Regions from separate parts of the Embleya sp. AB8 genome, predicted to be linked through region 2. Evidence: riboswitches for the same ligand, from Rfam matches in the RefSeq annotation. Region 2 holds a riboswitch; each other region holds the start of a gene.
The links. Region 2 has a riboswitch for cobalamin ahead of metE (5-methyltetrahydropteroyltriglutamate--homocysteine S-methyltransferase). Riboswitches for the same ligand answer to the same signal wherever they lie in the genome.

Region 1 (7,931 bases), on a different contig from region 2:
AGGGACACGTTCATGCCGCGAGGACTCTGTCGGTGATCTCGGAGTTTCCCGGTGCGGTCGGCTGATCGACAGGCATGCTCGGGTTGTGTCGTAGGCCGCTGCCGTAGCACCGCTCGTCGAGCGGGACGAATTCAGTCTTCCGCCCGGGTTCGCGGCTCCTTCCTGTGCCGTGGGAGGCGATGCGTTGCGATCGGCCGGCCGTCGATGAGGTGGTCGGCCACGATCGTGGTGATCGTCGCCGGGTCCACCTGCCCGTACCAGACGTCGTCGGGCTGTACGCTGACCAACGGGGCCTGGTTGCAGGGGAATTGGCACCCCGTCTGGACCACGAGGACGTCGTCGTCGCCGAGCCCGTGCTCCGCGAGCTGCCGCACCAGCGAGCGCAGGTTGTCGTCCGCGCCCTTGGCCGTACAGCGCGGTCCGCGGCATACCAGGACCTGGTGCCGGTGGTTGGTGACCTCGTCCCAGGCCGGAGAGGTGAGACCGGGTTCCTCGCCGGTGATCGGTTTGACCGATGCCGCAGCCGCGGCCACGGCATCCGCGGAGTCGGCGAGCCGGGCGGCGACGAGCAGTTCGGGGCGATGGCCGGCGCGCTCCCGCCACCAGTACGCCGCGATTCGCCGCAGCCAGGAGTGGCCCGGACCGGATGCTCCGAGGCGGACCCCGATCAGGACCACGGTCTCCGTGCCCGCGTCGGCCAGCCTGGTCAGCTCGGCCGACAGGGACGGCTCGCCCTGCTGTAGGAACGCCGTCGTGGCGTCCAACGGGACGGCGGCCGTGAGCAGTTCGGCCCGGCGATTGGCCTCCGTGACGGACATGCCGACCAGGACCGTCGCCCGGCCCGAAACGGGCCCTGCGGGGGTTCCCGCACGGTCTTGGCTCATGACTTGTCGCATGACCTGGCGCATGACTCGAACCCCTCGGAAAGCAAGCCGTTCCATCGGATGTGCGGTCGGGGATGCAGGGGGTGCCGCTCCACGGTCGCGTCGACGCCGTAGGCGCGCGCGATCGTTGTGGAGGTGAGCACCTCGGAGACGGACCCATGGGCCAACAGGCGGCCGTCGAGCAGCACGGCGACGTCGTCGCAGTAGGCGGCGGCGAGTTCGAGGTCGTGCAGGGCCGCGACGGTGGTGATACCGAGCCCGCGCACGGTTTCCAGGAAGCCGAGCTGGTAGCGCAGGTCGAGGTGGTTGGTGGGCTCGTCCAGCAGGAGCACCCCGGGTTCCTGTGCCAAGGCGCGGGCGAGTTGGACTCGCTGGCGCTCGCCGCCGGAGAGGGACGACCAGGTCCTGTCGAGCAGCGCGCCGACATCGGTGGCGGCGGCGGCCTCGGCGAGCACGGAATGCTCGTGGGCGGTCGCGGGGCCCGGCAGCACGGGCCATCGGCCGCGGTGTGGCGTGCGCCCCAGGTCGATGACCTGGCGGGCCGTCAGTGGCAGCGCGGTGTCGGCCTGTTGTTCCATGAAGGCCACCTGTCGCGCACGTCGGCGGGCCGGGAGGGCGTACAGGTCGCCGCCGTCGAGCAGGACACGGCCCGTCTGCGGCCGGCGCAGTCCGGCCAGGGCCCGCAGCAGCGTCGTCTTGCCGGCACCGTTGGGCCCGAGCAGGCCCGTCGTCCTGCCGGGGGCGAAGCCGAGCGTCACGTCCGTCAGCAAGGTGGCGCCGTCGACGCGCACGCCGACGTTTTCGGCATCGAGCCCCATCGGGTTCACCACGATCACGGCCGACTCCCCGTCGCCCGCCTGCCGGCTGCCTGGCGCCACAACAGCCATGCGAAGAACGGCGCGCCGAGTCCGGCGGTGACGATGCCGACGGGAATCTCCTGGTCCGGGAGCACCGAGCGCGCCACGATGTCGCTGCCCACCAGCAGGGACGCACCCACAAGTGCGGACATGGGCAGCAGGAGGGCATGGCGCGGGCCGCACACCAGGCGGACGACGTGCGGCACGACCAGACCCACGAAGCCGATGACGCCGGTGTTGGCGACCAGGCATGCGGTCACCAACGCGGCGGCGGCGATCAGGGCCCAGCGGGTACGTTCGACGTGGACGCCGACGGAACGGGCCGCGGTCTCGCCGAACGCGAACGCGTCCAGGTCCCGGGCGGCCGCGACCATGACCACCGTGCCGACGACGGCCACCGCGGCCAGGAAGACGGCCGTGTTCCACCGCACCCCGGCCACCGAACCCAGCGTCCACTCCATGACGCCGCGGGCGGCGTTGCGGTCGCCGAGGACGAGCACGACGAACGAGGTGTACGCTCCGCACAACTGCCCCACCGCGATGCCGGCCAGCACGGTCCGCGAGGCCGGCAGGGTCCGGCTGTGCGCCCCGGCGAGGGCCAGCACGACGAGGACGGCCAGCAGTGCGCCGACGAAGGCGGCAGCCGGGAGCGCGCCGATCACCGCGGTGCCGGAGACTCCGACACCGAGGACGATCACGGTGACCGCGCCGACGGCGGCGCCGTTGGAGATCCCGAGCAGGTAGGGATCGGCCAGGTCGTTCCCGGTCAGGGTCTGCAACACCGCGCCGCACACCGCGAGTCCCGCGCCGGTCGCGGCGGCCCCCAGGACTCGCGGCAGCCGCAGCTGCCAGATGATCCGGTCGTCCAGCGGTGTGACGTCGGAGCCACCGAGACCGAGCCGGCGCAGCACCACTTCGGCCACGACCTGCGGCGGCTCGTGGACCGATCCCACGGCGAGGCCGAGCAGCACGGTGAGCAACAGCAGGAGCGCGGCAACGGCCAGGGCCACCGCCGCACGACTCGCGCTTGCGAGCCGTGCGGCGGGACGATCCGGCACGGTCATGAACGTGGGGCCAGGCTGCTCAGGCCGGCCGAAACCCGGACGGCACCGTCGGCGAGCAGCACGCCGGGGGTCGATTCGGAGAACGGCACGACCACGAACGCACGGTGCCGGACGGCGCTGAGCTTGCTCAGCACCGGGTCGTGTTCGAGGTAATCGATCTTGGACTGCGCGGTGTCCCAACCGGCGTCCGCGAGCACGATGACGTCCGGGTCCGCCGCGACCACCTGCTCCCAACTCGCGTTCTGCCAGTCACCGGGCAGCGTGCCGAAGACGTTGTGGGCACCGACGGCGTCGAGCACGAGCTGGGGTCCGCCGTGGCCGGCGCCGACGTACGGGGTCTTCGTGCCCGAGTCGTACCAGAACACGTTCAGGCCCTTGCCCGCCGACTTGGCCGCGAGTTCGGCAAGTTGCTGCTGCTGCGCGTCCCGGATGGCGGCAGCGCGCGGTGCGACACCGAACACCTCGGCGACGTCGCCCAGTTCGTCCCACACCGCCTGGAAGGACACCGGCGCCACCTGCTTGTTGTCGGCGCAAGCCAGCGGCGACAGGTAGGTGGTGATGCCCTGGGAACCCAGCTCGTCCCGCGTGCCCGCCACCTTGTCGGTGAACGCGCTGGAGTAGGAGGCGTAGAGGAAGTCCGGGCGCGCCGCGAGGAGTTTCTCCTTGGTCGGGTACTTCTCGGAAAGCACCGGGACGGTGTCGTAGGCCGCCTTCCATTTCGCCGGGACCGCGTCGTCGAGGTACGCCGTTCCGGCCATTCGGGTCTGCAGGTCGAGAGCCAGGGCCACTTCGGTGGCGCCCTGGTTGAGGGTGACCAGCCGGCTCGGCGGTGCCGCGACGGTCGTGGTGACACCACACCTGCTCACGCTCACCGGCGCCGGGTGACTGCTCCCGGCCGCCGCGGCGGGCTGGTCGGCCGCAGGCGCACCCGTACACGCACCGAGCGCACCGACGAGCAGGAGCGCCGCGGCGGCGAGGCCGGCGCGCGTCGAGCGCGGGGCGCGCGCGGGACGTATGGAACGTTCGGATCGAAACGGGCGCAGGGGAGCGCGAGTCACGTGTTCTCCAACCCTCGTGGAACATGTCGCGCCGTGGCCGGTCTCCTGGCTTCCGCATCGACGCTCCGCGGCCGGCCTTCCCGGTTGGCTCGTTTCCGATCCACCCAGTGGCCCTGACCGCTCCGGGAGCCGTCAGCGAGGGCCGCGGGACTCCGCGGCTACAGTGGCGAGGGCCGCGCCGGCTTGGACCGGCTTCCCGTACACCACGGCGGCGCCAAGCTACCAAACCGCTCGTAGTGCCTCATCGGCGGGATCAACACCTTCGGATACGTCGACCCGGCTTCACCGGCCGGCCGGGGTGGTGCTGTCGAGTAGGGCTCGGACCGTCGGGGGCCACGGGCGGGACGGCGGGCCCGACAGGGTCAGGCGGCGGTGGACCGATGGCTTCAGGGGCACCAGGACGACGCCGGGCGGCAGCATGTGCCGGGCCAGGTCCGGGACGACGGACACGCCGAGGCCGTCGCCGACCATGGCCAGCAGGGTGGCGAACCCACGTATGCGTGGCGGCGGAACGTACGGGGTGCCGCCGAGCCGGTGCAGTTCACGCAGGTAGGGCTCACAACCGCCGTCGGAGAGCAGGAAACGATCGTCGTCCAGGTCGGACAGGGTGATCGAATCCTCCTGGGCCAGCGGGTGGTCGGCCGGCAGCGCCGCGCGGAATTCGTCGCGCAGCAGTGGCACCGCGCCCTCGGGTACCGGGTCGGCGTCGACCAGTACGGCGAGGTCGGCGGTGCCGTCCGCCAACCAGCCGGCCACCTCGGCGTCCTCGCCTTCGAAGACGCGCACCCGGATCCCGGAGTGCGCCCGACCCCACCGGCGGATCAGTCCCGGGACAAGTCCCCGGCAGGCCGTGGGGGTTGCGGCCAGCAGGACGGTGCCCACCGCGCCGGCCCGCTCACGGGCGGCGAGGGTGACCACGGCGTCGGCCGCCGCAACGGCGCGTCGCGCGTGCGGCAGGACCAGTTCGCCCAGCGGCGTCGGCCGCGCGCCCGGAGCGCCGCGATCCACGACGGGTGCGCCCAGCGCCCGTTCCAGGGCGGCCACGGCGTGCGAGACCGCGGACTGACTGATCCCCAGCGTCGTCGCGGCCGTGCCGAATCCGCCGGTGTCCAGGACCGCGACCAAGGCCCGGAGTTGCGCGAGGTTGACGGCCATGAGGAAGCCTCATCTCCGATGAGCGAAGCGTGTTGGACCCGATCATCGTCGGCCGCCCACACTGGTGTCCACGCCCACCAGCCCGGAGGACACCTTGATCGAATGCTCCCGCGCCGACCTGCCACAGCACCGGGCGGCCCTCGTCGACCTGCTGCTGCACCTGCACGACCGGGCGGAAGTCGGCTCCCGCTACGGTGCCTTCCGGATCGTCTCCGCGGCGGGCAGGCCTTGGGCCGTCTCCGAATTCGGAGCCCGGTACTACGAAGAGGGTGTCCCCGTACACCTGATCGTCGGCCTCTCCACCGGCGCCCATGTCACGGTGACCGCCCACCGGGTGAGCGCCACCCGGCCGGACGCCATGGATGCCTTCTTCGACCCGGACCCGATACCGCCGACGGACCCGATCAGGCAGTGGCTGGCACAGCCGGCCGACCGGCCGGACCCCACCCCGATCTCGGTGGACCGGCCCGACCTACTGGAACGCTTCGCCGCCGCCGACCTGGTCCGCCGGGACCACCCGCACCTCGCGCCGGAACGATCCCCCACCCCGGCACCGACCTTCCCCCACCACCCCTACGCCGAGATCGTCGCCGCCACGCCCGGGCACTCGATCGCGGGCGAGGTACTGTTCGGCCGCACGGTCGCCGGTGTCCCCACCGCCTTTCGCAACAACTGACCCGACGCACGGCGCGTTGCCTCTCGTCGCCCCGGGGACACCCGCGCCGGGGCCCTCATCGGCGGTGGGGCGTGGGCCCGGAATCCGTTGGCGCGGCGTCGCGTTCGGCCCGGGGAGACGGGGTCCGGGCAGTACACCGAGCGGCGTACTGCCCGGACACGTGTCGGCGCGCCACCGTCAGAGACGGTTCCACGTGTCGGTCAGGGCGGCGCGCAGGATGTGTTCCATTTCGTCGAAGTGTTGCTGTGTACAGATCAGCGGCGGGGCCAGCACGATGACGGGGGCTTCGCGGTCGCCGACTCGGCAGTGCAGGCCGGCGGCGTAGAGGTCGCGGGAAAGATGGCCTGCCAGGAGTCGTTGGCACTCCTCTCCGTCGAAGGTTTCCTTCGTGGCCCGGTCCTTGACCAGTTCGATGCCGTAGAGGTAGCCGGTGCCGCGGATGTCGCCGACGATCGGCAGTTCGTAGAGCTTCTCCAGGGTGGCGCGGAACGCGCCCTCGTTCGCCAGGACGTGGTCGAACAGCCCTTCCCGCTCCAGCACATCCAGGTTGGCCAGGGCCACGGCCGTGGAGAGCGGGTGGCCGCCGAAGGTGTAGCCGTGCACGAACATGATGCCCTCCTGTTGGAAGGGCTCGGCGATGCGGTCGGACAGGACCACCGCGCCCAGGGGGGCGTACCCGCTGGTGAGGCCCTTCGCCAGCAGGATGACATCGGGTTCGCAGCCGAACCGGTCGCCGCCGAACATGTGGCCCAGCCTGCCGAAGGCGCTGACCACCTCGTCGGCGATGAGCAGGACGTCGTGGGCGTCGCAGATCTCCCGTAGCCGCCTGAGGTATCCGGGAGGCGGCACGAGCGCGCCGCCGTGGGTCTGCACCGGTTCCACGAACACCGCGGCGACCGAATCCGGTCCTTCCAGTTCGATCGTCAGGGCGATCTGCTCCGCCGCCCAGGTCCCGAGTTCCTCGGCGGCCAGCGGGGAGCGGTAGCCGTTGGTGTTGGGCACCGCGCGGGCGCCGGCCACCAACGGCTCGAAGAGTTGCTGCACGATGGGTACGCCGCCGATCGCCATCGCGGCGTGGGTGCTGCCGTGGTACGAACCAGCGCGGCCGATCACCTTGTACTTGTTGGGCCTGCCGGTCATCACGAAGTACTGCTTGGCCAACTTGAGCGCGGTCTCGGTCGCCTCGCTGCCGCCGGTGGTGAAGAAGACGCGGTTGAGGTCGCCCGGTGCGGCCGCCGCCAGGCGGGCGCCGAGTTCGATGGCGGTGGGGTGGGCGTGGCCGAGCAGCGGGAAGTACGCGAGTTCGGCGGCCTGTTTGGCTGCCGCCTCGCCGAGTTCGGCGCGACCGTGGCCGATGTGCACGCTGTAGGCACCGGACACCCCGTCCAGGTAACGACGTCCGCGTTCGTCCCACACGTAGGGCCCCTCACCCCGGACGATCACCGGCACCGGCTCGCGCGTGTAGGGCGTGTAGTGCAGCAGCAGGTGGTCACGCGCCTTGATCTCGAGGTCGGTGAGTGAGTGGTCGGGGAGCATTGTCTTGGTGCTCAAGGAAACCTCCGGAGGATGGCGACGGGAACTCTGCCCGGTGCCCGATGTCGGCCTCGGTCGGACCACTGGGGTTACTCGTTCAGGTGTGTTCGTCGGGTGATTCGGGTGATTCGGGGGACTCGCCGGCACCGCCGATCCGGGTGCCGAGGTAGCGGGCGAGATCTTCCGGGGTGCTGTGGTCGTAGACCACGGTGGCGGGCAGGGTGATCCCGGTGGCGGCGGACAGCAGGTCGCGCAACTGCACGGCGCCCAGCGAGTCGACGCCTAGGTCGAGGAACGCCCGCTCCGGCGCCACCTCCAGGAGGGTGTCGTGACCGAGCACGGCGGCGGCGTGCGCGCACACCTCTTCCACCAGCGCACGGCCGAGTTCGGCGCGGGGAAGCGCGGTGATCCGCCGGGTGAAGTCCGCCGGGGACCCGGCGTGTTCGACCGTCGCGACCACCGGATCGACGACGGTGTCCACCGCCACCGCTCGGGCGCGGTCCGGTGCGTCGAGCCAGAAACGTCGGCGCTGGAACGGGTATGTCGGCAGGTCGACCACGGAGGGGTCGTGCCGGGCGAAGAACGCCGCCCAGTCGACCGCGTGCCCGTGCGCGTGCAGCTCCGCCGTGGCCGCGACGAGGGAGTCCGGCTCGAACCGGTGGGCACGAAGGGCGGGCACACCGACGACCCCCGGCCGGACGCAC
Region 2 (7,931 bases):
TGTACGACCTACCGCTGCGCGGCGGGCACATACTCGACGGCACGGGCGCGCCGAGCCTCCGAGCCGACGTCGCCGTCACGGTCACCACCGCCGTCACCAAGAACCGCGTCGCCACGATCGGCCGACTCGACGCGGCCCGCGCCCGGGTCGAACTCGGCCCGTCCGGCGGACGCACCGGCTGCCGAGGCGTCGCCGAAGCGGTCGACCTCGCCCGCGCCGCCGCCGACGTACCCGGCCCGACCGTCGCCCGCGTGGCCGGATACGAGGGCGGCCCGCCCGACACGCAGGCGGTCACCGTGTGGCCGCGCGAACTCGTCGCGGTCGCCGACGGCATCGCCGATCCCGTCCCCGGCCCACCCCGCAACGCAGCCCACCCCGCGCAACCGCAGCCATCCCGCGAAAGGACCCCATGCCCGCCGAACCCCGGGAGACCCCGGACGTGGTCACGCTCGGCGAGACCATGGTCCTGCTCACCGCGCCCCGCATCGGACCGCTCCGCCACGCCCGCACGCTCGACGTCACGATCGGCGGGGCCGAGAGCAACGTGGCGATCGGTGTCACCCGGCTCGGTCGCCGAGCCGCGTGGATCGGCCGTGTAGGCGACGACGAGTTCGGCCGTCTCGTCCTCGCGGCGCTCGGCGGCGAGGGGCTCGACGTCCGCGGCGCCATCGTCGACCCGGAGGCTCCGACCGGGCTCATGGTCAAGGCCCGGCGCACCGCGGCGGCCACCGCCGTGCGCTACTACCGCGCCGGCAGCGCCGGTTCGCGCCTGTGCCCGGACGACATCGACCCCGGGCGGATCCGCGCCGCACGGATCCTGCACGTCACCGGCATCACACCCGCGCTGTCCGGGTCGGCGCGCGCCGCGGTGCGGGCCGCGATCGCCGAGGCCCGCACCACCGGCGTCCCGGTCTCGCTCGACCTGAACTACCGACAGGCGCTGTGGTCGGCCGATGACGCCGCATGCGAACTGCGCGCGCTCGCCCGCGACACCGACATCCTGTTCGCGACCGAGGACGAGGCCCGCCTCGTGCTGGGCGACGCCGGGCACACGACCCCGGCCGAACTCGCCCGAGCGCTCGGCGAGCTCGGCCCCGCGCAGGTCCTGCTCAAGCAGGGCTCGCGCGGCGCGCTCGCGCTGGTCGACGAGGTCGCGTACGAGGTTGCGCCGCATCGCGTCGAGGCGGTCGACCCGGTCGGCGCGGGCGACGCCTTCGCCGCCGGCTACCTCGCCGAACTCCTGGAAGGCGGGCCCGTGTCCACCCGACTCGCGACCGCCGCCGCGGCCGGAGCCTTCGCGGTCACCGTCCCCGGCGACTGGGAGGGCCTCCCCGGCCGGGACGAACTCCGACTCCTGCACGTGGGCGACGCGGTCGCTCGCTGATCCGAGCACGGCAGCGCCCCTCCCGCATCCACTCCCGCCACCGCATCGCCCGTGCGGCTCGGCGGTCAGGTGCCGGCCAGGGTGGAGGTTCGGGTTTCCAGGATCCAGTCGTGCCGGCGCACGGTGTCGGGGGCGGCGCGGTCGGCCAGGATGTCGCACAGGAGTTCGGCGCAGGCTCGGCCGTAGCTCGCGGGTCGCAGGTCGACCGCGGTGACCGGCGGAACGCTGCTGCGGGTGGCGGGTCCGGCCACGCAGGAGGCGACGAGGAGGTCTCGGCCCACGCTGCGGCCGAGGGTGGTCGCCGCGTGCAGGACGCCGGGGGCGGCGCCGTCGGGGGCGCAGATCACCGCGTCGATCGCCGGGTCGGCGGTAAGCAGTTCGCGGGTCGCCTGTTCGGCCTCGCCGACGGTGGCGGCGAACGGGACCGTGCGGATCTCGACCGGTGTGCCGTGCCGGTCGCCCCAGGTCCGGGCCGTCGTACGCAGCGCCTCGGCCCACGCGGAGGTGGCTTCCGGCGCGAGCAGGGCGGGTCGGCGGGCGCCGCGCTCGTGTACGTGGTCGAGGAGGGCGCCCAGGGAGGCGGAGTTGTCGCAGACGACGGCGCCGCTGGGCGTCGGGGTCGGGCCGAGGTAGCGCTCGCCGGTGACCACGGGGACACCCGCGTCCAGGAGTCCGGGGACCGCGGCGTCACCGACCTCGGGGTCGATCACCAGGAGTCCGTCGACGCGGGAGGCGAGCGGTCCGTGGGCCCGGGTGGCGGGGGCCAGGAGGACCACGTCGAGGCCGTCGTCCTGGGCACGTTCGACGGCGCCGAAGGCGAGGTTGAGGTAGTAGTCGAGGCGGGTCGCGGTGTGCGGGAGGTGCAGCCCGATCGCCCCGGTACTGGCCCGGCGCAGCCGACGTGCGGCGCTGTTCGGCCGGTAGCCCAGTTCCTCGGCGATCCCGCGGACCCGGTCGCGGGTGGCCTCGGCGACGCGTCCCGAGCCCTGGAGGGCGTCCGAGACAGTGCTCTTGGAGACTCCGGCGACACGGGCGACGTCGAGGAGGGTGACGGTACGGGGGTTCACATCGCCGAAGTCTAGACGTTCGGGAGCGGCCTTGCCGGAACGTTCCGGCAAGGGTTAGATTCACTTCTTGCCGGAACGATCCGGCAAGGCGGACGCGGCTGCTCGCCGCACTCCGTTCGCCTGTTCCGTTTCTTCGCTTGTTCCGTATGTTCGCCCGTTCCGTTTGTCCGCCCGTTCCGTTTGTCCGCCCGTTCCGTTTCCCCGCACACGTCTGGAATCGCCATGCGTCTGATCACCGCGTACGACCCGCCTGCCTCGCCGACCCGCACCCGCCCCGCCGAGCGCGCCCCGCTGCGGATCGCCGCCGTCCAGCAGCGCTGGCACGCGGATCCCGCCGAGCACCGGGCGGCGCTGCTCGAGGGCATCCGGCTGGCCGCCGCCGAGGGCGCGCGGGTGGTGTGTCTGCAGGAGCTGACACTCTCCCCGTACTTCGCGGTGGTCCGCAGGGCCGACCACCCGGCCCCGGCCGAGCCCGAGGACCTGCGCACCGGCCCGACCTTCACTTTCGCCGCCGAGGCCGCCCGCGAGTACGGCGTCTACGTGCACGCCTCGCTCTACGAGCGGGCCCCCGCGCCGGACGGCCGGGACGACGGGCTGGGCTACAACACCGCGATCCTGGTCGCCCCCGACGGCACCCTGGCCCAGCGCACCCGCAAGACCCACATCCCCGTCTCCGAGGGCTACTACGAGGACCACTGGTTCCGCCAGGGCCCGCCCGACGACGCCTTCCCCCTGGTCAGGGTCGAGGAGGCAAACCTGGGCCTGCCGACCTGCTGGGACCAGTGGTTCCCCGAGGTGGCCCGCGCCTACTCGCTGGCCGGTGCCGATGTCCTCGTCTACCCGACCGCGATCGGCTCCGAGCCGGGCTTCCCGGGCTTCGACACCCAGCCGATCTGGCAGCAGGTGATCACCGGCAACGCCATCGCCAACGCCACCTTCATGGTCGTCCCCAACCGGATCGGCGCCGAGAACGGCCTGACCTTCTACGGCAGTTCGTTCATCGTCGACCCCTACGGCCGGGTCCTGGCCCAGGCCCCGCGCGACGAGCCGGCCGTACTGGTCGCCGACCTCGACCTGGACGCCCGTCGCGACTGGCTGGAACTCTTCCCCTTCCTCACCACCCGCCGCCCCGACGCCTACGCACCTCTGACCGCCGGCTCCTGACCCCGACCACCCGAAACCGACCACCCGAAACCGACCCGAGCCCGCACCCAGCACCCCGGCCAGGGCCCGGGATGCGGGCTCGCACCCGGGCCCTCGATCGGGCCGCCGTCGGCTCGCTCCGAGCGCCGGCGACCCGATCGACGCGACCCGGTCGCCCCGTCCGCCATCCAGCGGTGGGCGACGAAGTACGCCGATTCCAGGGGCACATCCCGTTGTGCACCGCCCGAGGCATCTCGTACGCTCCGCAGGCCACCCCTTCTCGGGGCCGGTGACAACCGCATAGTTCGGGAACCCAGGGGAAGCCGGTCGAAATCCGGCGCTGACCCGCAACCGTAGGCGCCGGTCGACAGACCGTCGCGAGTCGGAATGCCTGGGTTCGTACGAGTTGAAGGCTCCAGCTGTCGTGGACTACACGCTGAGGCCCGAAGTCACGTCCGGCGGTCGCTCGTCGGCGGGATGCCGGGGCTCGGTGGTCCCGGCAGGAACCCCTCGCTCGGCCCGGTCGGCACCGGTTCGCCGTCCGCGTCGGCTCCCGTCGCACGAAGGGAATCACCCATGAGGTTTCGTCGGAACAAGCACCGAATAGGGCGGCTGGTCGGGGCACTTGCCCTCCTGCTGCTGCCCGCCACGGCGCAGCTCACGGTGTCCACCCCGGCCGCGTACGCCGTGGACACCACCAAGGGCTCCGCCGGCGTCTGCCCGGACGGCAACGGGGTGACCGTGGTCGTCGATTTCCAGGAACTCGGCGGCACCACGCTGGTGCGCTGCGCGCCCGGCGACCAGGCCACCGGTCTCGCCGCGCTCAAGAACGCCGGTTTCCAGATCCAGGGCACCAATCGCTGGGGCGAGGCATTCATCTGCCGGATCGAGGGCAAGCCCGGCACGGACACCGAGCCGTGCGTCAACACCCCGCCCGCATCGGCGTATTGGTCCTACTGGTGGGCGCCGAACAACGGCACCTGGACGTACAGCTCGTGGGGCGCGACCAACCGCAAGCCCCCGCTGGGCAGTTTCGAGGGCTGGTCGTTCTCCAAGGACAAGACCGACAGCACCAACCCGCCGCCGCGGGTGGCCCCCACACGCCCGTAGGGCCGGCTCGGGCGCGACATCGGACCCGGGGGAGGGAGGGTGGTCCTCGGCTCCGCGTCCGCGTTCGTTCCGCCGGACCACGACCGACCCGAACGACCCGGGCGACCCGGGCGACCCGGGCGATCCCGTCGGAACGAACGCGGCAATCCACTCCCGCACGCCCGCTCGATCGCCGCGACCGGCGGCGTCCGTGTGTCGTCCGCATGCCGCCCGCGTCGATTCACCGTCCACACGTTGAACTCGCCTCCCGAACGCACCGGCGGCCGACTGGTGCCGCGCCCGGCAACGTTTGCCCCGGCGCGGTGTTCGGTGCGGTGCCTCGGTGCGCCGCCGGAACGTCCTCGCACTTGGAGTACTCGGATGTTTCGGCGGTGCGGCGAGGGGCCGTGCCGGGCGCCGTGACGGGGTGAACGTCGCCGGGCGCGGCACTAGGCTGGGGAACGCAGTCGGTTCGCCCTGCCCGCCAGGCAGGCGCGTCGCAAGAGGGAACCCGGTGTGAATCCGGGACTGCCCCGCAGCGGTGAGTGGGAACGACCGCCGTCAACAGCACTGGACCCGAGCCGGGTCCGGGAAGCGACGGTCAGTAGGAGTCCGCCTTCTCGGTGGACGCGCCCACGAGTCCGAAGACCTGCCACTGCCCGTGCGCCACCGATGCGCACGGTGATCTCGGTGACCTCGTGGGCGGGTCGGCGGACATTCCGGTGGGACACGGGCGCGAGAGTGCGCCGACGTGCCCCGCCTGGTGTGCCATCACTTCGCGCCTTCGATCCGTCCCGGGATCTCGGAGACAGCTCGCGAAGGAGAGTTCCGTGACCACCAAGTCCGCAGCCGCGGCAACCCGCGCCACCGTGTACGGCTACCCCCGACAGGGCCCGCACCGGGAGTTGAAGAAGGCCGTCGAGGGCTACTGGGCAGGCAGGATCGACGCCGACGCGCTTCGGGCCGCCTCGGTCGAACTGCGCCGGGCCAACTGGCGTCGGCTGGCCGACGCCGGGATCCACGAGGTGCCCACCGGCGATTTCTCGCTCTACGACCACGTCCTGGACACCACCGTGCTGGTCGGCGCGATCCCGACCCGACACCGCGCCGCCGTCGACGCGGACGCCCTGGCCGGCTACTTCGCGATGGCGCGGGGCACCCGGGACGTGGCTCCGCTGGAGATGACCAAGTGGTTCGACACCAACTACCACTACCTGGTCCCCGAACTCGGCCCCGACACCACCTTCTCGGCGAACTCCGCCAAGCCGGTCACCGAGTTCGCGGAGGCCGTCGCGCTGGGCCTGACCGCCCGCCCGGTGCTGGTCGGCCCGATCACCTATCTCCTGCTGGCCAAGCCCGCGCCCGGGGTGTCGGCCGACTTCGAGCCGCTCACCCTGCTGGATCGGCTGCTGCCGGTGTACGCGCAGGTGCTCGCGGACCTGCGCGCCGCCGGCGCCGAGTGGGTACAACTGGACGAACCCGCGCTGGTCCAGGACCGCAGCTTCGCCGAGCTGAACGCCGCGTCCCGCGCGTATCGCGACCTCGGCGGCCTGGTCGACCGGCCCAAGCTGCTGGTCGCCTCGTACTTCGACCGCCTGGGCGAGGCGCTGCCGATCCTGGCCAAGGCCCCGATCGAGGGGCTCGCCCTGGACTTCACCGGCCCGGCCGCCGCCAACCTGGACGCCCTCGCCGCCGTCGGCGGACTGCCCGGGAAACGGCTGGTCGCCGGTGTCGTCGACGGCCGTAATGTGTGGATCAACGACCTCGGCAGGTCGCTGGCCACCCTCGGCACCCTGCTGGGCCTGGCCGACCGCGTCGACGTCGCCGCGTCCTGCTCGCTGTTGCACGTACCGCTGGACGCCGACGCCGAGCGCGACATCGACCCGCAGATCGCCCGCCTGCTCGCCTTCGCCCGGCAGAAGACCGAGGAGATCGTCACCCTGGCCCGCGGCCTCGGCCAGGGCACCGACACGATCGCTGCCCACCTCGCCGCCAACCGCACCGACCTGGCCGCCCGCAAGGCCTCCGCACTCACCCGCGACCCCGCCGTACGCGCCCGGACCGCCGCGGTCACCGCCGCCGACGGCCGGCGCAGTCGGCCCTACCCCGAACGGGCCGCGGCCCAACGCGCGCACCTGGGCCTGCCGTTGTTGCCCACGACCACCATCGGCTCCTTCCCGCAGACCGCCGAACTGCGCGCCGCCCGCGCCGAACTGCGCGCCGGACGCCTCGACGACGCGGGCTACGCCAAACGCATCGAGGCGGAGATCCGCGAGGTGATCTCCTTCCAGGAGCAGGCGGGCATCGACGTCCTGGTGCACGGCGAGGCCGAACGCAACGACATGGTCCAGTACTTCGCCGAACAGCTCACCGGCTACGCGGCCACCCGACACGGCTGGGTCCAGTCGTACGGAACGCGGTACGTACGCCCGCCGATCCTGGCCGGCGACATCTCCCGCCCCGGGCCGATGACCGTGCGCTGGACCTCGTTCGCCCAGTCGTTGTCCGATCGACCGGTCAAGGGCATGCTGACCGGCCCGGTGACCATGCTCGCGTGGTCCTTCGTCCGCGACGACCAACCACTCGGCACCACCGCCCGACAGGTCGCGCTCGCACTGCGCGACGAGGTCGACGATCTCGAAGCCGCAGGGACTTCGGTCATCCAGGTGGACGAGCCCGCGCTGCGCGAGACACTGCCGCTGCGCACTGCGGACCATGCCGCGTATCTGGCCTGGGCCACCGAGGCGTTCCGCCTGACCACCTCGGGCGTACGCGCCGAGACGCAGATCCATACCCACATGTGCTACGCGGAGTTCGGCGACATCGTGCAGGCCATCGACGACCTCGACGCCGACGTGATCAGCCTGGAGGCGGCCCGTTCCCACATGCAGGTCGCCCACGAACTCGCCGCCCACGGCTACCCGCGCGAGGCCGGTCCCGGCGTCTACGACATCCACTCCCCACGCATCCCCGACACCGACGAGGTGGCCCGCCTGCTGCGCGAGGGCCTGACCGCGATCCCCGCCGAGCGCCTGTGGGTCAACCCCGACTGCGGCCTCAAGACCCGGGGTTGGCCCGAGGTCCGTGCCTCGCTGACGAACCTGGTGACCGCGGCGCGCGAGGTCCGCAGCACCCTCTCGAACAGCACGCCCTGACGAACCCTGCCGGGGCGGGGCCCGCAAGGCCCCGCCCCGGCAACTCGTCCGCCACGCGCACGTCGACCCGAACGGCGGGCCGATCCACCACCG
Region 3 (7,440 bases), on a different contig from region 2:
CGGGCCGCATCGCGATCGCCCCCGCGATCGCCACCCGCTTGCGCTGCCCGAAGGACAACAGGTGTACCGGCCGCTCGGCCAACCCCGAGATGCCCAGCGCGGCCAACGCCTCGGCCACCCGCGACCGAACCTCCGCCGCCGCGAGCCCCAGGTTGAGCGGCCCGAACGAGACGTCCTGGGCCACCGACGCGGAGAACAACTGATCGTCGGGATCCTGCACGACCAACTGCACGGCCCGCCGCAGCTCGGCAAGTCCCTTCCGATCATGCCGAATCGGCACACCGTGCAGTTCGACCCGCCCCGCAGCCGGCACCAGGCCACCCGTCAACAGCCGCAACAGCGTGGTCTTCCCACTGCCGTTCGGCCCGAGCAGGGCCAACGCGCGCCCGGCCGGAATCGCCAGGGACAGGTCGCTCAACACGACCGGCCCGTCCTCGTAGGCGTAGCCGATCTCTCGTACCCGCAACGGAATCACTGCACCACCGGTCCCAGCAGAAGGGTGGCGACGACGACCGCCGCCACGACGAACAGGGCGGACCCGACGAACACGCGCGAGATCCGTACCTCGTCCACCAGCACCCGCAGCCGCCCGTCGTAGCCGCGCCCGGCCAGCCCCGCCTCCAACCGCTGGGCCCGGGCGAACGCGTGCACGAACACCGCCGAGCCGAGCCCGGCCACCGAGCGCCAGCGGGCCCGCCGGGTCCGGTGCCCGAGCCGACCGGCCTGGGCCTGGTTGATCCGGATGGTGGTGTCGTACAGCAGGAACAACATCCGGTACATCACCGCCGCCACGTCCACCACCGCCGCCGGCACTCCCACCCGGGTCAGCCTGGGCAATACGTCCGACAGCGGCGTGGTGAACGCGAACAACAACATCGCCAACCCGGCCGCCCCCGAGCGGGCCAGCAACTCGCCCGCGTGGCGCGGCCCGTGCTCGGCCCAGCCGACCCCGTCCGCGCGGATCGAGACCAGCAGGGTGAGCGCCCCGGTCGCGGCGAACCCGAGCGGCGCGCGGGCCGCCCGCCACAACCGCCGTACCGGCACCTTGGCGAAGCCGAACGCGACGATCAGCACGGTCGCGGCGACCAGCACCGCGCCCGGCCACGGCGGCAACGCCACCGCGCAGCCGAGCAGCCCGAAGGAGAGCACGGCCTTCTCGGCCGGATGGCGGCGCCGCCACGAACTCGCGTGCGCCGCCGCGTCGATCGGCAACACCGGCTCAGTGCCCCGAAGCCGATACCGGGCTCTCCGTCGCCGAGGCCGGAGCCGGGCGCGGGGCCGGGCTCACATCCGCCGGACCACTCTCCGCCTCGTCCGCAGTGTCGCTCGCCTCGGGCGCGAGTCGCCGACGGGTGCGCTTGACGCCGAACATGTACCCGACCACCCCCGCGCCGAGCGCGGCCTGCAACGCGAACAGGCCGGACTCGATCTCCCCGGACGGCGGTTCGTACAGCGGGCTGAACCACGGCTGGTAGCCCGGATCGTTCTCGGTGATCGCGGTCTCCGCCTGGGTGTCGGCGCCCGCGAACGGCTTGTCCTTGTGATCACCCATCCCGAACACCACGGGCAGCGCCGCGAGCAGCACCACGGCCAGCACGATCAGCAGATTGATCTTCGTCGAGCGCTTCATGCGGTCTTCTCCCCCTCACGAGCGACCGACGCGTCCTGCGCGACCGAGGCGTCCTGCGCGACCGGCGCGCTCGGCGCGCTCGGCGCGACCGGTGTGTTCCGCAGCACCCCGAGCCGGATCAGGTCCCCCCGGCTGGACTGCCGCAACAACCGCACCACCAGTACGGTCAGCAGCCCCTCGCTGATCGCCAGCGGGATCTGGGTGAGCGAGAAGATGCCGCCGAACTTGGCCAGCGCGCCCGGGAATCCGCTGTCCGGGTCGGGGAAGGCGAGGGCGAGTTGCACGCTGGTGACGCAGTACGTGCTCAGGTCCGCGACGAACGCCCCCATGAACACCGCGACATCCAGCGGCATGGTCCCGCCGCGTCGATCGAGCAGCGAGCGGGTGAGCCGATATGCGCCATAGCCCGCCCACGGCCCGACGATCGCCATGGAGAACACGTTCGCGCCCAGCGTGGTCAGCCCGCCGTGGGCCAGCAACAGGGCCTGGAACAGCAGGGTGATCGTGCCGAGTACGGCCATGATCGGCGGCCGGAACAGGATCGCGCCCAGTCCGGTGCCGGTGGGATGCGAGCAACTCCCGGTGACGGACGGGATCTTCAGTGCGGACAGTACGAACGAGAAGGCGCCGGAGGCGCCGAGCAGCAGGGTGTTCTCGGGTCGATTGCGTACCTCGCGAGTGAGCGCGCGGGCACCGTGGACGACGAACGGGGCAGCCGCGACGCCCCAGGCGGCGGCGTGTTCCCAGGGCAGATAGCCCTCGGCGATATGCATGAGGAAGGGTCCCTCTCCAACACCTCGTGGACGGACGATCGCCGTGGCCGGTCTCCTGGCTGACGGGTCGTACGTTCACGTCTCCGCCTTCCCGGGGCCGCGCGAGCGGTCCCAGTGGCTTCCCCGAGGCGACGAATCAACGTTCCCGAGGGGATGGAGGAGAACTTCCCGATCACAGTGGCGAGGGCCGCGCCGGCATCGAACCGGCTTCCCGAACACCACGGCGAGCCGACCCTAGTGGTCGGATGGACATGGCGACAAGGTGGCAATTGCAAACCGTGCGCAAGCCCACAATCGGTGCGGAGCGGTCGAGCAATAGCCGCATTCGGCCCATCAGTCCAGCCCGGGACCGCGCCCGCGGACCACAAGGGTGCGGGCGACCCGGTCGCCGATCCGCCGGCGCCGCTCGTCGGTGAGCACCGCGACCAGCCCGACCGCGCCGAGCGCGAACGTGTCGACCGGCAGCAGCAGCCAGCGGATGCCCAGTTGCCGCCGCCCGGCCCGGCCGCCGGAGACGTCGACCACCCGGATCCCGAACGCCTGCATGCCCCACGTCCGCCCGTCGTGCTCGGCGGGGCGCAACACCCAGTACCAGAACAGGATCCCCAGCGCGACCGCGACGACCCCCGCGGTGATCGCCGCGGTCAGCGGGCCGCTGCGGATCGAACCGTCGGGGTGTGTGGGCAGCAGGACGAACAGGAACATCGCCGTCCCGGGCAGCAGCGCCGACGCGAGGACGTCGAGTACGAACTGGCCGAGCCGCCGGCCGAGCACGGACGTGGCGACCGGGCGCTCGACCGCGGGCAGCCAGACCCGGGCACCGGTGCCGATGGGACGTGCCGTGCGCGCGTATCGCTGCGGAAGGCTCCGTTCGTACATGCCCTTGTACTTTCCGCAACCGGGCGGGTTGACTCCCGACGGGTCGGATATCGCCGAGATTGCCCCCGGTCGGCGGACAAGAACGGACGCGGGGGCCGGGCCGGCGATCGGCAACCATCGGGTTCGAGCGAAATCGATCCCGGGTGACCGACCGAGAACGAGCTGCCGGCGACCGACGCGGTCAGGGCCGCGCGGATCCGACCATCCCGACCATCTCGATCATCCCGATGATCCGGACCATCCGGATCGTTCTGACCGCTCGGACCGTTCGGACGGCTCAGACCGCTCAGATCGTCATCGGCCCGTCCGCCCCGAACAATTCCGGCTCGGACCGGCTGATCACGTCGTAGAGCGGCTGGTAGTTGATCCACGCCACCGTGTCGTTGCCGAGTTGCTCCCGGGTCAGCCGTGCGTTCTCCGCCGAGATCGGCCTGAGTTCGCCGGCCGCCTGGGCGAGCAACTGCACCTGGCACGAGCGCTCCATCGTGATGAACCACCAGGCCGCCGCGTCGACCGATTGTCCGACGGTGAGCAGACCGTGGTTGCGCAGGATCAGTGCCTTGCGCGGGCCGAGGGTCTCGGCGATCCGCCGGCCCTCCTCGGCGTCCAGGACGACGCCGGCGTAGTCGTCGAAGAGTTCGTGGTCCTCGTAGAAGGGACACACGTCCTGGGTTATCGGTTCGAGCCGGATGCCGAGCGCGGATATCGCGCGCCCGTGCGTGGAGTGGCTGTGCGCCGCCGCGACCACGTCGGGCCGGGCCGCGTGGATCTGCGAGTGGATCGCGAACGCGGCCTGGTTGACGTGGAATCGGCCCTCGACGACCTGCCCCTCGTGGTTGACCAGGATCAGGTCGTCCACGGTGATGTGCTTGAACGACATCCCGAACGGGTTGACCCAGAAGTGATCCGTCAACTCCGGGTCGCGCGCGGTGATGTGTCCGGCCACGCCCTCCTCGAAGCCGAACCGGCCGAACAGCCGCAGCGCCGCGGTCAGTCGCTCCTTGCGGTGCCGGCGCTCCCGCTCGACCGTCTCGAAGGTGGGCGGCAGCGCGAAGCTCAGGTCCGAGGGCGACACCGGCCGGGGCGGCTCGATGCGCGGGGTCGCGTCCTGGGCCTGCGGCGTGGCGGTGTCGGACATGTACATCTCCTCGGACTCGGGTCGCGCGGGACTCGGCCCGACGCTACCCGCGAGTCACATCCGAGGACAGCCCCGCGCGGGGGTCCGTTCGCGAGCGGCCGCGGATTCTAGCGCCGGATCGCCGCCGGGACCGGATTTCCGGAAACAATTCGAATATTGCCCGCGATCGCCTTCCGGCTGCTTCTACGCTTCCGTGCAGCGAGTCCGGGACGTCGAGTACGAAGCAGTCGAACTCGAATTTCCGGACGCGCGAAATCATGAAGCGCGAAGTGCGGGGCGCACGGCGCGAGCCACGGCGCACGCGGCACTTTACCGGTGCGCGCGGCGCCTTATCGAGGCACACCGAGGGGAAGGGGCGCGTGACGTGAGCGGCGGGGGCGGATATTCGGCGGAGGTCGTGAGCATCGGCGCGCGAGGTCCCTCGACGGCGCCCGCGTACGGCCGCGGCGACCCGGCGGGCTCGCGGGCCAAGTCGGACCCGGGCCGCCGCAACGCCCCCGCGCGGAGCCCGGCATCGCGGGGCCCGATGGCCAGGAGTTGGGCGGAGATGGCACCACCCCCGCGCCGGTCCAGGCCGTCCCGGCGCAGTTCGGGCGACCCGCCGACCGGGTCCGACACCGAGCGGACCCCTGCGATCGAGGCGGATGTCATCGAAGCGAATCAGGCCGACCCCAACACCCCGGTCGACAGTGCGCCGATCGAGCCGGCCCCGGTCGGCGCGCCGCCCCCGGGCGTCGTGGCGCCCGAGGAGGAGCCGGTCGGCGTCCACCGGAAAGCCGCACCGCCGATCGCCCCGGAGGCAATCATGGCCAATATGGAAACGGCCCTCAAGGAAGCAATGACGATCGAGGGCGCCGTGGGGGTGGCCCTGGTCGACTACACCAGCGGAATGGCCCTCGGAATTCTCGGCGGCAGCAAGGAACTCGACCTCAATGTGGCCGCCGCCGGAAACACCGACGTGATGCGCGCGAAGATGCGCACGATGGAGATGTTGCACGCGGGCGATCAGATCGAGGACATCCTGATCACCCTCGGCAAGCAATACCATCTGCTCCGCCCGCTGACCGGTCGGGCCGGCAAGGGACTGTTCCTGTATGTCGTGCTGGTCAAGGACCGCGCCAATCTGGCCCTGGCCCGGCACAGCCTGAAACGTATCGAGGAGGAGATCGAGGTCTGAGTCGCGCTCCGACGACGGGCCTCGGCACGGCGTCGGAGCGCGCGGGCCCGTCCTCGATACCCCCGGCGTCCACCGTCACCCCCATGCGGTGGGCGCCATCGGGGTGTCCGGGGACACGTACGGCGGCCCTGGTCTCCCTGCGCCGTCTCGGATATGACGGTACGTCAGATGTATCGACGCGCCGCCGTACCGATGGGCGCCGCTGGATCGACGCGCGGCCGTACCGACGCGCCGCGATACGGCGACGCCGAGGTACCGTCGCACCCCGAGCCCTCCGAGGAGCCGCATGTTGTCGGGCGAGAAGATCCTGATCACCGGGCCCGCGGGCCAGATCGCCTACCCGCTGACCGAATACCTGGCCCGGGACAACGAGGTGTGGGGCATCGCCCGCTTCTCGAATCCCGAGGACCGCAAGCGGGTGGACGCGCTCGGGGTGACCACGCGCGTCGTCGACCTCGGTGCGGGCAGCTTCGACGACCTGCCGCAGGACTTCACCCACGTGCTGCACCTGGCCACCTTCCAGGGACCGGGGCTCGACTACGACGAGGCACTGCGGGTCAACGCCGAGGGGACCGGGCTGCTGCTCCAGCACTGCCGGCGGGCCAAGGCGGCCCTGGTGATGTCCACCGCGTCGGTGCTCAAGCCGCACCCGGACCCGAGGTACGTCTTCCGCGAGACCGACCCGCTCGGCGACGCCAACGTCGCGCACGCGCCCACCTATTCGGTGTCCAAGACCGCCGAGGAGGCGGTGTCGCGCTACTGCGCGCGTGCGTTCGACCTGCCCGTGGTGATCGCCCGGATGAACGCCTCCTACGGCCCGAACGGCGGCCTGCCGACGATGCACCTGGACGCCGTACTGGCCGGTCGGCCGATCGTCACCCGCTGGGATCCGTGCCTGTACAGCCCGATCCACCAGGACGACATCAACAGCCAGACGGCGGCCCTGCTCGACGCGGCGTCCACCCCCGCGACGGTGGTCAACTGGGGCGGCGACGAGCCGGTGAGCGTGCAGGAGTGGGCGGCATACCTGGCCGAGCTGAGCGGCCGGCCCGCCGAGGTGGTGGTCCGCGAGCAGCCGGGCACGCTGCGCGGTCAGGTACAGGACACCACCAAGCGGGCGGCCCTGACCGGGCCGTGCGCGGTCGGCTGGCGGGCGGGGCTGGCCGGGGTATACGCCGCCCGGCGCGGCGATTCGGCCTGACCGGGCCGGGCGGCCCAGGGGCGTCGTGGCGCTCGGCGGGGGATCGAGGACGCGCCCTCGCCCCACGCTCGATAGCGTCGAGTCTTCAGGTCTTACTCGCGCCGTCTCGGAGCGCTCCACTTCGGCGGATCACGTCGCTGCGAGCGGCACCACGCAGGAGGGACAACGATCATGGGCATCCTCGATACCCCCATCGGCACGCTGGAGGGGGAGCGTACGACCCTGGGCGGGGTGACCGCAGGCCGGGTCGCGCTCGTCGTCAACGTCGCGTCCAAGTGCGGCCTGACCCCCCAGTACACCGGCCTGGAGGAGCTGCAGAAGGAGCTGGGCGCCCGCGGCTTCACCGTGGTCGGCGTGCCGTGCAACCAGTTCATGGGCCAGGAACCGGGCAGCGCCGAGGAGATCCTCGAGTTCTGCTCGACCACCTACGGCGTCACGTTCCCGCTCACCGAGAAGATCGACGTCAACGGCGAGGACCGGCACCCGCTCTACGACGTGCTCACCGCCGCCTCGGACGCCGAGGGCGGCTCGGGTGATGTGCAATGGAACTTCGAGAAGTTCCTGCTCTCCGCCGACGGCGCGATCGTCGGCCGGTTCCGCCCGCAGACCGACCCGCACGACCCGAACCTGATCGCCGCGATC

Region 1: it holds a riboswitch for cobalamin, as region 2 does, so the genes downstream of both, ABIA38_RS16125 (ABC transporter substrate-binding protein) here and metE (5-methyltetrahydropteroyltriglutamate--homocysteine S-methyltransferase) in region 2, are expected to answer to the same signal.
Region 3: it holds a riboswitch for cobalamin, as region 2 does, so the genes downstream of both, ABIA38_RS00020 (energy-coupling factor ABC transporter permease) here and metE (5-methyltetrahydropteroyltriglutamate--homocysteine S-methyltransferase) in region 2, are expected to answer to the same signal.

What each region holds. Positions count from the first base shown of each region.
Region 1 is NZ_JBMHHY010000010.1:112,941-120,871, reverse strand. Features, by position in the region: gene ABIA38_RS16145 (hypothetical protein) at 1-14, opposite strand, end outside; gene ABIA38_RS16140 ((2Fe-2S) ferredoxin domain-containing protein) at 132-818, opposite strand; gene ABIA38_RS16135 (ABC transporter ATP-binding protein) at 881-1,720, opposite strand; gene ABIA38_RS16130 (FecCD family ABC transporter permease) at 1,717-2,805, opposite strand; gene ABIA38_RS16125 (ABC transporter substrate-binding protein) at 2,802-3,863, opposite strand; cobalamin riboswitch at 3,882-4,086, opposite strand; gene ABIA38_RS16120 (LysR family transcriptional regulator) at 4,146-5,018, opposite strand; gene ABIA38_RS16115 (hypothetical protein) at 5,113-5,694, shown strand; gene ABIA38_RS16110 (aspartate aminotransferase family protein) at 5,872-7,230, opposite strand; partial or broken gene ABIA38_RS16105 (acyltransferase domain-containing protein) at 7,325-7,931, opposite strand, start outside.
Region 2 is NZ_JBMHHY010000008.1:330,128-338,058, reverse strand. Features, by position in the region: gene ABIA38_RS14335 (hypothetical protein) at 9-374, opposite strand; gene ABIA38_RS14330 (sugar kinase) at 410-1,384, shown strand; gene ABIA38_RS14325 (LacI family DNA-binding transcriptional regulator) at 1,450-2,451, opposite strand; gene ABIA38_RS14320 (carbon-nitrogen hydrolase) at 2,674-3,615, shown strand; gene ABIA38_RS14315 (flagellar hook-length control protein FliK) at 4,171-4,704, shown strand; cobalamin riboswitch at 5,134-5,354, shown strand; gene metE (5-methyltetrahydropteroyltriglutamate--homocysteine S-methyltransferase) at 5,514-7,838, shown strand.
Region 3 is NZ_JBMHHY010000001.1:459-7,898, forward strand. Features, by position in the region: gene ABIA38_RS00005 (energy-coupling factor ABC transporter ATP-binding protein) at 1-475, opposite strand, end outside; gene cbiQ (cobalt ECF transporter T component CbiQ) at 472-1,215, opposite strand; gene ABIA38_RS00015 (energy-coupling factor ABC transporter substrate-binding protein) at 1,220-1,630, opposite strand; gene ABIA38_RS00020 (energy-coupling factor ABC transporter permease) at 1,627-2,403, opposite strand; cobalamin riboswitch at 2,432-2,641, opposite strand; gene ABIA38_RS00025 (RDD family protein) at 2,737-3,282, opposite strand; gene ABIA38_RS00030 (class II aldolase/adducin family protein) at 3,569-4,420, opposite strand; gene ABIA38_RS00035 (hypothetical protein) at 5,226-5,597, shown strand; gene ABIA38_RS00040 (NAD-dependent epimerase/dehydratase family protein) at 5,884-6,798, shown strand; gene ABIA38_RS00045 (glutathione peroxidase) at 6,970-7,440, shown strand, end outside.